Teredinibacter purpureus: one gene and its partner. The protein of the gene in region 1 binds, or shares a complex with, the protein of each later gene. Links are inferred from orthologs where the notes say so. Each region holds a gene or a part of one and is shown on either strand. Other genes may lie near its edges.

The links.
Region 2: the proteins of tsaB (region 1) and tsaD are in contact, whole or in part, in a solved structure (PDB 4WQ4), measured with the Escherichia coli proteins. The link is inferred for Teredinibacter purpureus from one-to-one orthologs.

The regions. Positions count from the first base shown.
Region 1 is NZ_CP060092.1:4,078,359-4,085,536, forward strand. The notes cover bases 3,041-5,869. They hold tsaB (tRNA (adenosine(37)-N6)-threonylcarbamoyltransferase complex dimerization subunit type 1 TsaB), read right to left. Parts: upstream 4,899-5,869; coding sequence 4,182-4,898; downstream 3,041-4,181. Other genes in these bases: H5647_RS18210 (M18 family aminopeptidase), read right to left, coding at 3,041-3,289; H5647_RS18215 (undecaprenyl-diphosphate phosphatase), read right to left, coding at 3,302-4,099; H5647_RS18225 (hypothetical protein), read right to left, coding at 5,078-5,869. Outside these bases: H5647_RS18200 (tRNA-queuosine alpha-mannosyltransferase domain-containing protein), read right to left, coding at 1-693; H5647_RS18205 (cyclic nucleotide-binding domain-containing protein), read right to left, coding at 755-1,795; more of H5647_RS18210, read right to left, coding at 1,991-3,040; more of H5647_RS18225, read right to left, coding at 5,870-5,914; adk (adenylate kinase), read right to left, coding at 6,971-7,178. UniProt on the Escherichia coli protein: Required for the formation of a threonylcarbamoyl group on adenosine at position 37 (t(6)A37) in tRNAs that read codons beginning with adenine.
Region 2 is NZ_CP060092.1:2,135,607-2,142,834, forward strand. The notes cover bases 2,271-5,149. They hold tsaD (tRNA (adenosine(37)-N6)-threonylcarbamoyltransferase complex transferase subunit TsaD), read left to right. Parts: upstream 2,271-3,136; coding sequence 3,137-4,162; downstream 4,163-5,149. Other genes in these bases: H5647_RS09280 (L-lactate permease), read left to right, coding at 2,271-3,086; folB (dihydroneopterin aldolase), read left to right, coding at 4,166-4,519; folK (2-amino-4-hydroxy-6-hydroxymethyldihydropteridine diphosphokinase), read left to right, coding at 4,525-5,022. Outside these bases: rpsU (30S ribosomal protein S21), read right to left, coding at 1-49; H5647_RS09275 (2-hydroxyacid dehydrogenase), read right to left, coding at 241-1,236; more of H5647_RS09280, read left to right, coding at 1,464-2,270; H5647_RS09300 (hypothetical protein), read left to right, coding at 5,342-5,896; H5647_RS09305 (pteridine reductase), read right to left, coding at 6,011-6,754; H5647_RS09310 (multifunctional CCA addition/repair protein), read right to left, coding at 6,754-7,228.

The DNA of each region.
Region 1 (7,178 bases):
GTCCGGCACGCGTCGAAATTGCTGGCCCACAATATGGCACGTTATCGACACATCCTCCGGTAGGGCCTGAAGTACACCCAATAACTTATCGGGGCCTTTGTCGTATTCCCAGCGATGATTCCAGACGATGGTTAGCGTGTTGGGTTTAATCAATGGTGTTTTTTGAAAGAGTTCTTGCTCTAAAGGTACCGAAATTACACGTGATTTTGTTTTAAGTTCTTCCACAATGCCCGCAGGAACCGCATCTGGCATTTTTTTCAGTAGTTCCGCTACCCCGTCTAAAAAGGTTAGACGGTTGTAATCTGAATTAAATACAATTTTATTCGCCGCTAGGCCCGAATATAAACTCACCATTCTCGGTTCCATTACATATTTTTGATGAGCTGTTAGCGGGTAACTAAATTGATTTTCGTGAAAATAGAGAATGGTCGGCGTTGTCGCCAGGGCGGGAACAAGCCCTTTTAATGTCGACAAATCCACCATCGATGTGGCGACAATCAGGTCGAAAGGCTGTGACAAGCATTCCTGCTCTCCGCGCCCCCAACTTAAGCTATTACCCCGTACTCGCCAGTTAAAATGGCGCGCAGGCAAATGTAGTACCGTCCAATGATGATGATCTAAATTGGCCACGAGCCCATGCCGCCAACGTCGATGGCTTTCGGCATCATAAGCAGAAAGAAGAAGAATTTTCATAAACGAAAAACCGCAACACGTCATGTTCCCCTAAACGAGTTGCGACTTTATAGGGGACGATTTACTGAGGTACTGTGCTTTTTAGGATAACAGCATCGAAACCCGCTTGGCAAAGTAAGTGGGCAGCGATATCAGCGCGACTACCGGCATCGTCGGGTACGACATAAACATTAGTACGCCCCAATTCTGCAAGGGAATTACGTAACCGAGAAAGTGGGATATTGATCGCGCCAGGCAGGTGATTGATTCGAAATTCCATAGGCATTTTGACGTCGAGTAACTTATAAGGTTTTTCGAGTTTTTCAAGCCCTGCATTTTCGACGTAATGCACAACAGGTGCTTTTAGCAGCGCATTAAAATTCTCTGAATTCAAACGTTTCAAACGCCCGGATGTAAGCATTTCTACACTGGCATTGCGAGGCGTGTCACCCAACAACGACTCTTCACCAAAGAATTGGCCAGGGTGGATAACAATATCAACACTATCCGAATGATTGTGAACGCGGGCACTGCCAGAAACGAGCACATAAAAAAAGTCGCCTCTTTCACCCTCTTTTACAACCATTTCGCCCTTTTTCATGCTCACATCTTCGAAGCGCAGAAATAGCTCTTGCACTTGCGCTAGAGGTACTTTTGCGAATAGAGGGGCTTGTAAGAGCGCGGCCATCCAGTCGCCACCTTCCTCTTCGTGAAGCTCGGCAACTTCGAATTCCCCGGTCGAATATTCCATGGTATCCAAATCGGTATCCACTGCAGATTGGCTCCATGCCATCAAACGATCCAATGTTTCGGTATCAATCGAAAATACCTTAACGCTGGGCGATTTAGCAACGCCTGAGCACAACGTGGGCGATTCGGGATTCAGTGAATTATGGGCTGCAGCGGAATCACCTAGCACCGTAGACACGTAGAAGGCGCTATTAATGAGATCTACCTGTCCGTCGAGCAAGTAGTACTGTGTGTTAACAGGCCTGCCACGCTTAAACAACATTTGACCTTTGCCGTATTCTTGTACATCTATTTTAGTGAGCGCTTCCTGCAAGTATTCGTCGTCCAGCCCGTTAAAGGGCACAAAGTTTTTTAACGTTTGAATATCCAGCATTTAAGTTCCTCGTAATTTGCTCACATTTTGCCCCGTTTTTCGCCGATGTAATGCGCTCAAAATCACCCAAACTCAGGAACAGAACCTCAATTCAGTTCAAAACATTCCAAATGGGGCCTGCACCTGTCGAAAAAAATGACAACTTTTCAAAGGGGGGATTCTACGCGCCAATCAACCAAAGTGTAGCAACTAACGTCACAGGTTGGAGCAATAAGGTAGATTTTTAACCGTTAAAAAGCGGTTCAATAGTGTATTCATATGCACCAAATCTATCACGCCGGCGAACTCTCTGATGGAGTGCATTGCGAAGGTCGGCACGCCAATATCAACCGTTGTTATACCAATACCAGCCGCTGTAATCGGGCCTATGGTGCTCCCACATCGAGTATCTGCACGCGTCACATAAGTCTGTAATGGGAGACTGCTCGGCGACGATGCCAACCATCGCACTAACGCTGCTGTAGCGCTACTCGTTGCGTAACTTTGGTTGGCATCAAACTTAATAACAGGCCCCTTGTTAATAATCGGCCCATGCTTGTCATCGTGTTTATTGACGTAATTGGGATGGACACCATGGGCATTGTCCACCGAAAACATAAGCGAGCGGCGCAAGGTAATTTGCCGTGACTCTCCTCCCACGGTAAGACGCTCAATGACTTCATCCAATAAGGGCCCTTGAGCGCCAATATCAGATCGACTACCGACCTCTTCATGATCATTACAGATGAGTACGCTGGTGTGATTCGTTCCTGCATCAATCAACGCCCTTACACCAAGATAACAACTTAGCAAGTTATCCAGCCGAGCACTTGCAATAAAGTCATTCTCTAAACCTAGCACTGCAGGCGGCTGCGTATCATAGAAGCTCAAATTAAAATCGAGTACTTCTTTCGCATTTTTATCATCGAGTACATCTAATAGGAGTGCGCGAAAACTTTTTGGCTCGTCGGCCTGATGCAAAATTGCATTCATATCTGTCTGAGGGTTTACGCGGCGGCTATTATTAGCCTCTCTGTCTAGATGAATCGCTAAACTCGGTATACTCGCTATCGCGTTTTCAAAATCGATCAGGGCGGTTTTAAGTTCCCCTGATGTCGATAAATAAGATATTCGCCCAGCAATGGAAAGATCCCTATCAAACCATGGGTTTAATAACGCCCCACCGTAAACCTCTACACCCAACTGCGCATAACCTTTACTTTGGATTTCCGGCAAAGGCTTTACTTTCAAGCAAGGGCTGTCGGTGTGAGCACCAATAATACGAATACCGCTCTCTTCCACAGCTTCTGTACCCACTATAAACGCCAATACAGATGCGCCGCCACGCACCACAAAATAGCGACCACCTGGCGTTAAATTCCAGCGTTCCATCTCATTAAGCTGTTTAAATCCTTCTACTGATAATAATGTCGCCATACTCTGGGCTGCATGATAAGGCGTGGGGGATTTTCTGACAAAATCTAATAAACCGTTCGTTAATTCAAGTGATGACATAATAATTCTCTACTAAAGCGTGTACGCAATTAACAAAACACCCAGCACTAAACGATACACCACAAAGGGCATCATACTCAGTCGATTAATAAAACTTAAAAAATAATGGATACAAAGGTAAGCACTCGCTCCAGAAAGTAAAATGCCAAGCCCCAGCGCCAACCAGTCAACCTCGGCATTTCCTAACACTAACTCCAAGCCTTTGTATCCGCCGCCAAGTAGAATGATGGGCATTGAAAGTAAAAAGGAAAACTTCGCTGAGTCTGTACGTGAAAAGCCCAAGAATAACGCCGCTGTAATTGTAATGCCGGAACGAGAAGTGCCAGGAATTAACGCAAGCGCTTGTGCGAAGCCAATAATAATAGCCGCATATAATGTCAATTGAGTAAGATCTTTCACTTTGCTAGGCAATCGATCTGCCACTGCGAGTACTACACCAAATAAAATCGTTGTTGTCGCAATGACACTCGTAGAACGCAGATTGGCTTCAATGTAGTCATCAAATAACAAACCAAACACCCCCGCCGGAATGGTTGCCGCGATAATACACCATGCAACCCGCCCATTCGAATTGGTGCCTTTACCCGCAACCGATAATCCCCACCCCGAAATAAGGTCAACAATATCTCGACGAAAATAAAACATCACAGCGGACAAAGTTCCCACGTGTACAGCAACATCAAACGCCAACCCCTGATCTGGCCAGCCCAAAAGTTCTTTTGGCAAAATTAAGTGCGCAGAACTAGAAATGGGTAAAAATTCGGTTATTCCTTGAATGAGTGCGAGCACAACAACTTGAACGATATCCATACGGGGCCTCAAAAAAGTATTAAGTGATAATTCTGACGGTATTCACTGTAAAACCGAGAGTTGAATAAGAATAGGGGGAGAATTAGCGATCGCGGATACGCTGGCGCTTTTTCCACGTAATTTCATTACGTAAATATATTGGCTCTACCGCTGTAAAGGCATAAGCCGATGGGCTCATTTTTGGTTTATAGGATTGCACCGCTAGCGCCAAGGCAGCTTCAGCGCGAGGTTTAAAATCTGGAGAGATTTTGGAGACAGGAGTATCAACTAGAGGTTGAACGCTCCAGCCATGCCCTACCCCGTGAACATCCTCCAAGCTAAATTGTGCTTTTAATTCCTCTAACGCGCAAAGAGGCGCGCAGACCGCAGCCGGTATCACGGCTTCACAATGCTCATTCTCTGCACGGTAAGCCGACCAATACACTTCACCCATCCGGGCATCTAGTGCAGGAACGATAATTGAACCGGACATACAAGATAATGTTGCCCGATATTGCTCAGCCATGACATCCAGTGTATTCAACCCAATAACCGGCAATTTTGCGCCGTAAGAAAGCCCTTGGATTATCCCTAAGCCAATACGAATACCGGTAAAGGAGCCAGGCCCTCGTGTTACCGCTAAAGCATCTAAATCGGATAAGGCGATTTTAGCCTCTTCTAGCACTTCGTTAATAAGAGGTAAAAGTACCTTAGAGTGTGATTTGGGTGTGTCGCAGTATCGCTGCACGACAGTCGAGCCGTCGGTTACGGCAACTGAGCAAACTTCGGTTGAAGCATCAAGAGCGAGTAATTTAGACATAGCGTTGTATCAATAATAGTGGGTAACGAATATAAAAATGACAGAGATCGCTATTTTCCGACTCGGAACCAAAGAACGCAAACAAAAATCCCCCGAAAATTGCTCTCCGAGGGATTTTTTAACCACTTACGCTGAAAGTATCTCAGTTAAATGATTGTGCGTTAGCCAAATAGCGATTATTACGCTTTCTTAGCTGGACGACCACGACGCTTAGCACCAGCTTTAGCTGGCTTCTTGGCGGCTTTCTTTGTGCTAGCGGCAGCTTTTACCGCAGGCTTTTTAGCAGCGGCTTTTTTAGCTACGGGCTTAGCTTTAGCAGCGGTTTTAGTCGCTTTAGCGGCAACTTTTTTAGCTTTTGCAGCAGCTTTTGCCTTAGCGGCAGCTTTTTTAGCTACTGTTGCAGCTTTGGCTTTAGCTTTCTTTTCTGCGGCTTTTACTTTTGCTTTTGCTTTTTTCTCAGCAGCGGCAGTTTTAACAGCTAACTTCTTGGCAGCTGCTTTAACTTTTTTGCCGTCAGCGGCAGCGCGAGCTTTAGTCCAGCGTGCAGCGAATGCAGCACTTGCTTTAGCAAAATCAGCTTCGGCTTGGCTAGCAAGAGCATCTTTAAGCGCAACAACTTTCGCAATAGCAGCAGCTTCTGCAGCTTTTGCAGCAGCTAAGGTTTTAACCGACGCTAATACAGCTTTAGCATCTGCAGCAACTTGTTTTGCAGCAGATGCCTTTTCAGCAACTTTAGCAACGGCAGCTTTTGCAGTGGCCGCTTTTCGTACATCAACGGGTTTCTTAGATTTAGCAGCAGTAACCTTTGCAGCAGAGGCTTTAGCGCGAGCATCAGCAACTGACTTAACAATGGCGGCCAAATTGGCAGCAGCTTTATCAAATGCTTTTTGTGCTTTTGCTGCAGCAGCGTCTACAACTACTGGCGCGGCTACGGATTTAGCAACTTTTTTAGCCGCTGGACGACCCGCATTTTTTGCAGCGGCCGGACGACCACGTTTCTTGGCAACTTTTGCCATATTGAGTTCTCCTCACAAATCGTATTTGTTTTCTGATTTTTGCTGAATCATTCAGCTCCAATCAGTTGCATAGCACCTTGAATAAAAAGACACCTAAGCGTCTGGCGGGGATATTATTTTATCTGTCGGGAATTTGCACGCCTTTGATGATGTTTTTTAACCAAATAAGGCAGTTTTCTTCCTAAATTTATCAAATTAATAATTATTCTTCGATTAATGGGTATTTTTTTGTTTCAAGTTGAAAAATATTCACACAATCAGAAATTGGATACAGCTCAGATTTAATCCTTCACATTCAAAATACAGCACCCATTCCAGCCTTTTCATCCACTCTATTTCTACCCTTCCACTATAGAATAGTTGATAAAGCAGAAATTATCTTTTCAGTGTTTGAATTCGCCCTTACCGACACAGAATTCCCCTTTATCCTCTAGCGCTGACCAATCGTTAGTTTATTTGTTCACGCAAAACCGAAATGCTGCACATCTTTCGAAGACAATTTGGAGCCTGGAGTTTATCGGAGGGCTCAACTCAAAAAAGAGGCTCTTACCTTGGACGATATCAACCAATATACAACGAAGAAATCTACTCGACATATTGAATCAAAATTCGCATAGGCTATGCGTAAACACGGTAACAACCTTAAATTCCAATATAGAAAATTGCTTCTACGCAGAATCAGCCCACGCGTTTCATTACAACGCTGCCTGAACAACTACGCCAAAAGACACCATTTAAAGTCAATCGAGTTGCACTTAAGGCAACATCGACGGTACATATCAACGATGAAGGCGATTTTTTTGGGAAACGAGAGTGTTACGTGATTAGTGTAAATAATGAAGGTTCAAACGTTGGCTCGCTGAATAACGAACCGCGCCTGCCATAGAGAGAAAGTATCTTTTCATGCGATAAAAAAGCCTGAACCTCTCTTATTCGCATCCTGTTTTACTACAACAGCGAATTAGGTGGATCCAGGCTTTCATTTATCTTATTTAAAGGCGAGATAACAGCGCCTTAACGCAATCTATTGAGCTAATGTCCATTCGCTCGCTAGAATCATTTCGATAAGACAGCTAGAACGTTGCTTTTGATCTCTTCAAGTGAGCCAACACCGTCAACACGGTTAAAACGCACGTTTACATCAGTATTGTTCTTTTCTTGATCCTGATAGTAAGCAACCAAGGGTTCAGTTTGTTCGTGATAAATGGATAACCGATTCCGTACGGTCTCTTCTCTATCATCTTCACGTTGAACAAGCGGTTCG
Region 2 (7,228 bases), 1.9 Mb from region 1 along the record:
GCAAAGCAAAATCGAATGGTTCGTTTTCTTTCAGTTTTACTGAAGGCATATTTTTACCTGTTTTGTTTTCAATTATCCGATGCAGCCACATGCCTAGGCACACCAGTTCTAAGGGTGCGAGATTCTAAACACTTAGGCTTGTGCCTGCAAGGGCTTTTTGTGTGAATTTCAGGCCTGTTGGGCCTTTCGTTTTTTGGGGTTCGACTTTGGCGCCATGAGGGCCATTTGTCACGCGGTAACCTAGGTTTTAACCAAGCACATTTTATCGAGCTCACCTTTATCGAAGTGAAGGATGTTATTGAGTGTTACTTCGGCAATGGCTTGTAAGGCTTCATGTGTAAAGAACGCTTGGTGGCCCGTAATTACAACGTTTTTAAACGTTGTGAGGCGGGCGAAAATGTCGTCCTGTAATACTTGGTTAGAGTAGTTTTCGAAAAATAGGTTGGCCTCTTCTTCATAAACATCTAGCCCTAAGTAGCCTACTTGCCCGTTTTTTAGGGCTTTAATGATGGCCGGTGTATCGATTAACCCGCCGCGGCTGGTATTAATAAGCATTACGCCCTTTTTCATTTGGCTGAGCGTATTGCTATTAATAATGTGGTAGGTAGAGCGTACGAGCGGACAGTGCAGCGAAATAATGTCTGATTCGGCCCATACTTGTTCGAGGCTGACGAGCTCTACGCCGGTTTCAACGAGTGCCTCGGAGGGCATGGGATCGAAACAGATAACGCGACAACCAAACCCTTTCATTATGCGAATTATTGACTGCCCTATGCGGCCGCCGCCTACGATAGCAACAGTTTTGCCGTATAAATCGAAACCCATTAAACCGCTAAGTGAGTAGTCGTTCTCTCTAATGCGTGAAAACGCACGGTGGATATTGCGGTTTAAGTCCAAAATTAGTGCCGCTGCGTGCTCTGCGACAGCATTAGGAGAGTATTCAGGTACGCGTGCGACGGGTAGGTTGTGTTTAGCACAGGCATCAAGGTCGACGTTATTAAAGCCTGCGCAGCGCATAGCAACCAGTTTTACACCGTTTTCCTGCAGTTGGGCGGCAACGGCGGTATCGATCACGTCGTTCACAAAGCAGCAGACTATGTCGAAGCCTTTGGTGAGGGCAACGGTTTGAGCGGTCAGTTGGGGTTCAAGGAATGTGAGCTCCAAGCCAGTTTCTGTATTTGCGCTGGTGAGATGTTCTTCGTCGTAAGGTTTGGAGCTGAAAACCGCTACTTTCATTTGTTTGTCTCGTACTCAATTAGCTTTGTAGGGAAAGGAGGGGGAGTATACATTCAGTTAGGCCTCAACCGCACTAGGGTAAGGCCGAGAGATTTCCCTTATTTTTGATAAGGAAATTTACCTTGCGATAGTTTAGTCTATGCGCCTTTACTTTGGTGGGGATTCGGGCGATTAATCGCACTGGAACCCGCTCTTTGATTTGCTCCGAATGCGAGATTGTTGTTCCTATGTTTCAGTTGTTTTCTGCTTATTTTCCGATTGTGTTGCTCATCTACCTCATGACGAAAAAAAATAGCTTGCCATCTTTTCGCGCGCTACCTCTTTCTGCCTTGGTACTTTATAGCTTAATGTTGGTGGTTTTTGAGCGTGACCCAAACCAAGTGCATGCCGTAATCGTTGATGGCTTGTTGGTCGCGTGGACCCCCATTTTAATCATTGCGGGTGCTATTTTTTTATTCCGAACAATGGAAGCGACAGGCGCGTTAGCGATTATTCGCACTGGGCTTAATAGTATTTCCAACAACGCTATAGCCCAACTAATGATAGTGGGCTGGGCGTTTCAGTTTTTAATAGAGGGAGCCAGTGGTTTTGGCACACCTGCAGCATTGGCGGGGCCTGTATTGGTGGGGCTGGGTTTTCCCGCTGTTCGGGTGGCCATTTTCTGTTTGATTCTCAATAGTGTGCCCGTATCTTTTGGAGCGGTAGGAACCCCCACATGGTTCGGTCTTTCCGCCGTTTCATTAAGCGAGCTTGAGCTGGCGCAGGTAGGCATTAAATCGGCTTGGTTGAACAGTATCGCGGCACTATTCATAGTGCTCGTTGCCTTGATGTTTATTGTCGATCGTCGAAAAATCATGGGCAATATTGTCTTTATCGTACTCAGTGTACTGTGCTGCGTTACACCTTATGTCGCGATTGCTTATAGTAGTTATGAGTTTCCGGCGTTATTGGGGGGCGGTATTGGGTTGATCTTGACGATACTCTTAGCGCGATGGGGGATAGGGCTTGAAAAAACGCCAAGTGATGGCCGTCAAATTGACGATGAGGCCGTGGATCGTGCGACAGATGCTCAGAACGCGCCACGTGTATCGGTTAAAGCGCTAGTGAAGGCTACCTTTCCCCTATGGGGAACGGTTTTGTTATTAATTATTACGCGGGTTCCTCAGCTGGGTATAAAGCCTTTGTTGTTGTTAAAAGAGCCCGTGTTAAGCGTAGGCCTTGGTAGTTTGGGCGATTTGTCCGTAAGTGCAGCACTAGTGGTTTCGCTCACGAATATTTTTAATACGTCTGAATCGTGGAGTCATAGTTTTCTATATGTTCCGTCGTTGCTTCCTTTTGGTGTTATCGCTCTTTTAACCCTGCAGCTATTTAAAGACGGTAGTACGCGCACTGTTGTTAAAGAGACGGTCGAGCAAATGAAAACGCCGGTTGTTGCTTTATTGGGTGCGTTGGTGTTTGTAAATTTAATGATGATGGGTGGCGAGCAGTCGGCGGTTGCGTTAATTGGGTCGCATCTAGCGGAGATTACCGGTAGCAATTGGCAGTTTTTTGCGGCATTCCTCGGCGCCTTGGGCTCGTTTTTTTCGGGCTCGGCCACTATATCCAATTTAACGTTTGCCGGTATTCAAGATTCAATTGCGCTAGACCTCGCCCTTAATCGAACAACCATTTTGGCGCTGCAGTCGGCGGGCGGTGCTATGGGTAATATGGTGTGCATTAACAATATTGTTGCTGTTGCTTCTGTACTCGCGCTCGGTGATAAAGAAGGTTATATCCTAAAACGTACCGCCATCGCTATGCTTGTTTACGGTGTTGTGATTGGTGTGGCTGGCGTTGTAATTTTTGGCTAAGGTCTATGGCCCTGCAGTATTGGGGTTTATTGTTCAGTAAGAGATGAAACATGCGTGTATTAGGAATTGAAACATCCTGTGATGAAACCGGTGTAGCGGTCTATGACAGTGAGGCCGGCTTACTTGGGCACGACCTTTACAGTCAAATTGAGCTACATGCCGAGTATGGTGGCGTCGTACCTGAGCTAGCATCCCGCGATCATATTCGTAAGCTTATCCCACTTATCGATAGCATTCTTGATCGTACGGACTCCCAAAATAAGATCGATGCTATTGCCTACACGTGCGGGCCAGGTTTAATCGGTGCGTTGTTGGTGGGGGGGTGCGTGGGGCGCTCATTGGCTTACGCATGGAACGTGCCGGCAATTGGTGTGCATCATATGGAAGGGCATCTATTAGCGCCCCTACTCGAAGACAACCCGCCGGACTTCCCCTTTGTTGCGCTACTGGTCAGTGGCGGGCATACGCAGTTAGTGGAGGTTAAAGGAATTGGTGAGTACACCTTGTTGGGGGAGTCTCTCGACGATGCCGCCGGAGAGGCGTTCGACAAAGCCGCGAAGATGATGGATTTGGATTATCCCGGTGGGCCTCATATAGCACGCTTAGCAGAAAAGGGTACGCCGGGGCGATTTAAGTTTCCGCGCCCTATGACGGATAGGCCCGGTCTAGACTTTAGTTTTAGTGGTTTGAAAACGTTTACGTTAAACACCGTAACGAAGCATGCTCAGGCCGACGGGTTGCCCGATGATCAAACCTGTGCCGATATAGCCTTTGCTTTTCAGGAAGCCGTGGTTGATACACTCGCCATTAAATGTCGGCGAGCCTTGCAGCAATGTAATATGAATACGCTGATTATTGCGGGCGGGGTGTCTGCGAATAATCGTTTGCGCGAGCGATTGGAAGAAGCATTGGCAAAAATTAATAGCCGAGTATTTTATGCGCGCCATGAATTTTGCACCGATAATGGCGCAATGATCGCGTTTGCGGGATGTCAGCGTTTAGTCGCAGGCCAAAAAACGGGGTTAGCGGTTGATGTCATGCCTCGCTGGCCGTTAGATACTTTGGAGTCTCTGTAGTTTATGGATATAGTTTTTATTAACGATTTACGCATCAATACTATTATTGGTATTTTTGATTGGGAGCGAGAAGTTAAGCAAACGGTTCGCCTCGATGTAGAAATGGCGCACGATATCCGTAAAGCCGCCGAAACAGATGATATTCAATATGCTCTAGACTATAAAAAAGTGTCGAAGCGATTGATTTCATTTATTGGCGAATCGGAATTTTTCTTGGTTGAAACTATGGCGGAGCAAGTGGCTGCTATTATTCGCGAAGAATTTAAAGTGCCGTGGTTGTGCCTAAGTGTTAGTAAACCAGGCGCATTACGAGGAGCCGAAAGTGTTGGCATCCGTATAGAGAGAGGTGAGCGCTAAACACAATGGCAGAGGTATTGTTGAGTGTTGGAAGTAATATTGAACGGGATTTAAATATTCGCTCTGGGCTGAAATCTTTGGCGCTTGAATTTGGTACGTTGGCATTATCGCCGGTATATGAAAGCGAAGCGATTGGTTTTCAGGGTGATAATTTCTACAACCTTGTGGTTGCTATGCATACGGCTTTGTCGGTGGGGGAATTATCTTCTGTACTGAAATCCATCGAAAATAAGCATGGCAGGGATAGATCCTCGGCAAAGTTTAGCGCGCGAACCTTAGATATTGATATTCTTACGTATGACCAGCAGCAAGGTGAATGGGAAGGTATTTCATTGCCGCGAGATGAAATTAAAAAAAATGCGTTTGTATTATTGCCAATGGCCGATCTAAGACCCAATAGTTATTACCCAGGAAGCGAACAAACATATAAGGCTCTATGGGAGCGTTTTGATAGTACCTCGCAGAAATTATGGGTAGTACCTTTTCCGCTGAATGTTGAGTGAGCCACTTTTTATAACCCCTTAAATGGAAGTGAATGAAAATCGGCCCTAGCGAATCGCTCGCCCCGTAATGACGGTCGTACTTAGCCATAACGCTAAATCACTGTGCCGTGCGCATCATATTCTACACTTTTCGTATTTGGCATAACCCTTCGTTATTTTAAACGTTAGCGCTTATCATATGTCCGTCTAAACGTGTGCTGGCACCGGTGTCTAAAAACAGATACCTTTAATCTCGCGAACACGTTTTCTCGTATACCTTTCAAATATGTGAAAAATAACATTGTTATTTGATCACGAGAAAACCTTTCTGGAGGCAACTATGCGACGTTACTATTATGTGAGTAATGACTTAACCGATATTGAAAAAGCTGAAATTGATTTGTTTGATGCTGGGTATTCTCAAGAACAGGTGCACATTCTTAGTCAGCAAGATGCTGAATTGGAAAAACGACATCTTCATGAAGTTAATCCTTTTGCGCGCTTAGATATTCTTCGTTCGGGGCTTGTTGGCGCCGCGATTGGTGCATCGCTAGCCGTTATCGTTGTGCTTATTGGATTTGTCTACAAAGCTGAAACAGCGATTGACTGGCTTCCGTTTGTATTTTTAGCCGCGGTGTTGTTTTTTTTCTCAACATGGGAAGGAGGGTTTTACGGCATTCAGGTGCGTAGCGCCGAATTTAAACGTTTCCAAGACTTGCTTAACAGCGGGTTTCACGTGCTTATGGTCGATACGGATACAAAAGATCAAGATACTCTTCAGCGTTTGATGGCTTACCATGAATCTTTGTCTGATGCTGGTGAAGGGGCAGCGCGCCCAGAGTGGCTCATTGCATCACAGCGTAGTTTTCACGCTTTTGTAAAAGCAATGCCTTAGGTCGGCAATTACGCTCTTCTAAGGTGTACCTCACAACCTTGGAGAAGGTATAGAAGCTGGTAGGTTTTTACCTGTACCGCCTATATTCGATAGGCGGTTCCCTACCTTTCGCAGCTATTGCTGCAAGGTTTTTCCCCCATCAATATTCAGTATTTGCCCGGTAATGTAGTTGTTGTGTTTTGCCAAAAATTGCACCGCATCGGCGATAACGGTGCAGCCACCTATGGTCTTGAGTGGGATAGAGTTTAGTCTTGCGGGGTTCTCAATTAAATTTCCGTCTGAATCTTCTGGCCATAATATGGCGCCAGGGGCAATTCCGTTTACGCGAATATGCGGTGCAAACTCCAACGCTAAAGATTGTGTAAGCATTAGGTTTGCGGCTTTGGCCATGCAATAAATAGTGTGATTTTTTAGTGGCCGGTGGGCGTGCACATCGGCAATATTAATAATGCAGCCGTTGGCCTGTTTTAGCGGTTGGCGCAGCGCATGCGACAAAAATAAAGGCGCTTTTGCGTTTGAGTTGAATAGGGCATCCCAGTCGGTTTCGTCGAGACTCTCGAGAGGTGTGGGGAAAAAACTCGAGGCGTTATTGACTAAGAGATCACACCGGCCTACCGCCAGTAATAGATCGTGTGCGATAGACTGTGCAGTATTGGCGCCACTGAGTGTTGCTTGAATGACGAAAGCGGAGTTAGCGCGCACTGTATTCAGTTGTTCGCGTAAAGCGTGCGCTTGAGGCAGTGACCGGTCGCAATGAATCACCACCGTATAACCTGCGGTGTGAAGCTGTTGCACAATAGCGGCGCCTATTCTTCGGGCGCCACCTGTTACTAGAGCAACGGGTGCGGGGTTGTTCATTATTCCTTCACCTTATAATTTTTCTTGAACGATTCTAGTAGCGATAATCGTTTTTTGTGTAAGGCTTCTCCAAATGCCGCGCCCTTGTGGCCTTGTGCCGCAATGGCTTTGGTATCGATGGTACTCATTGCGAGACGCGCGGCTTGAAAAAATTCGGCTTGCGGGTAAGCCCTACTTTCAAACCCTGTTCTGCCTTGGGCGTCGGCTTGGCAACATACGCAAAAGTGTTCGAATCGTTCAGGCCGCCTGAAAGCGTCAAGGCGTTGGAGTGTTTCGAGTAGTTTTTTAGTGCTCAGCTCAAAGGCTCTGTGACAGTGAGTATGGAATTGCGCGACGGCCAATGCCAATTCGCGGTGAGGGTTAGGTACGCTTAGCCGATTGCACAGCGCGTTGATTAACGGCAAGCCAGTCTCTTCGTGGCCGTGGTGTTTGGGCCATTGATGCTGGGGGGTGAGCCCCTTACCCAGGTCGTGC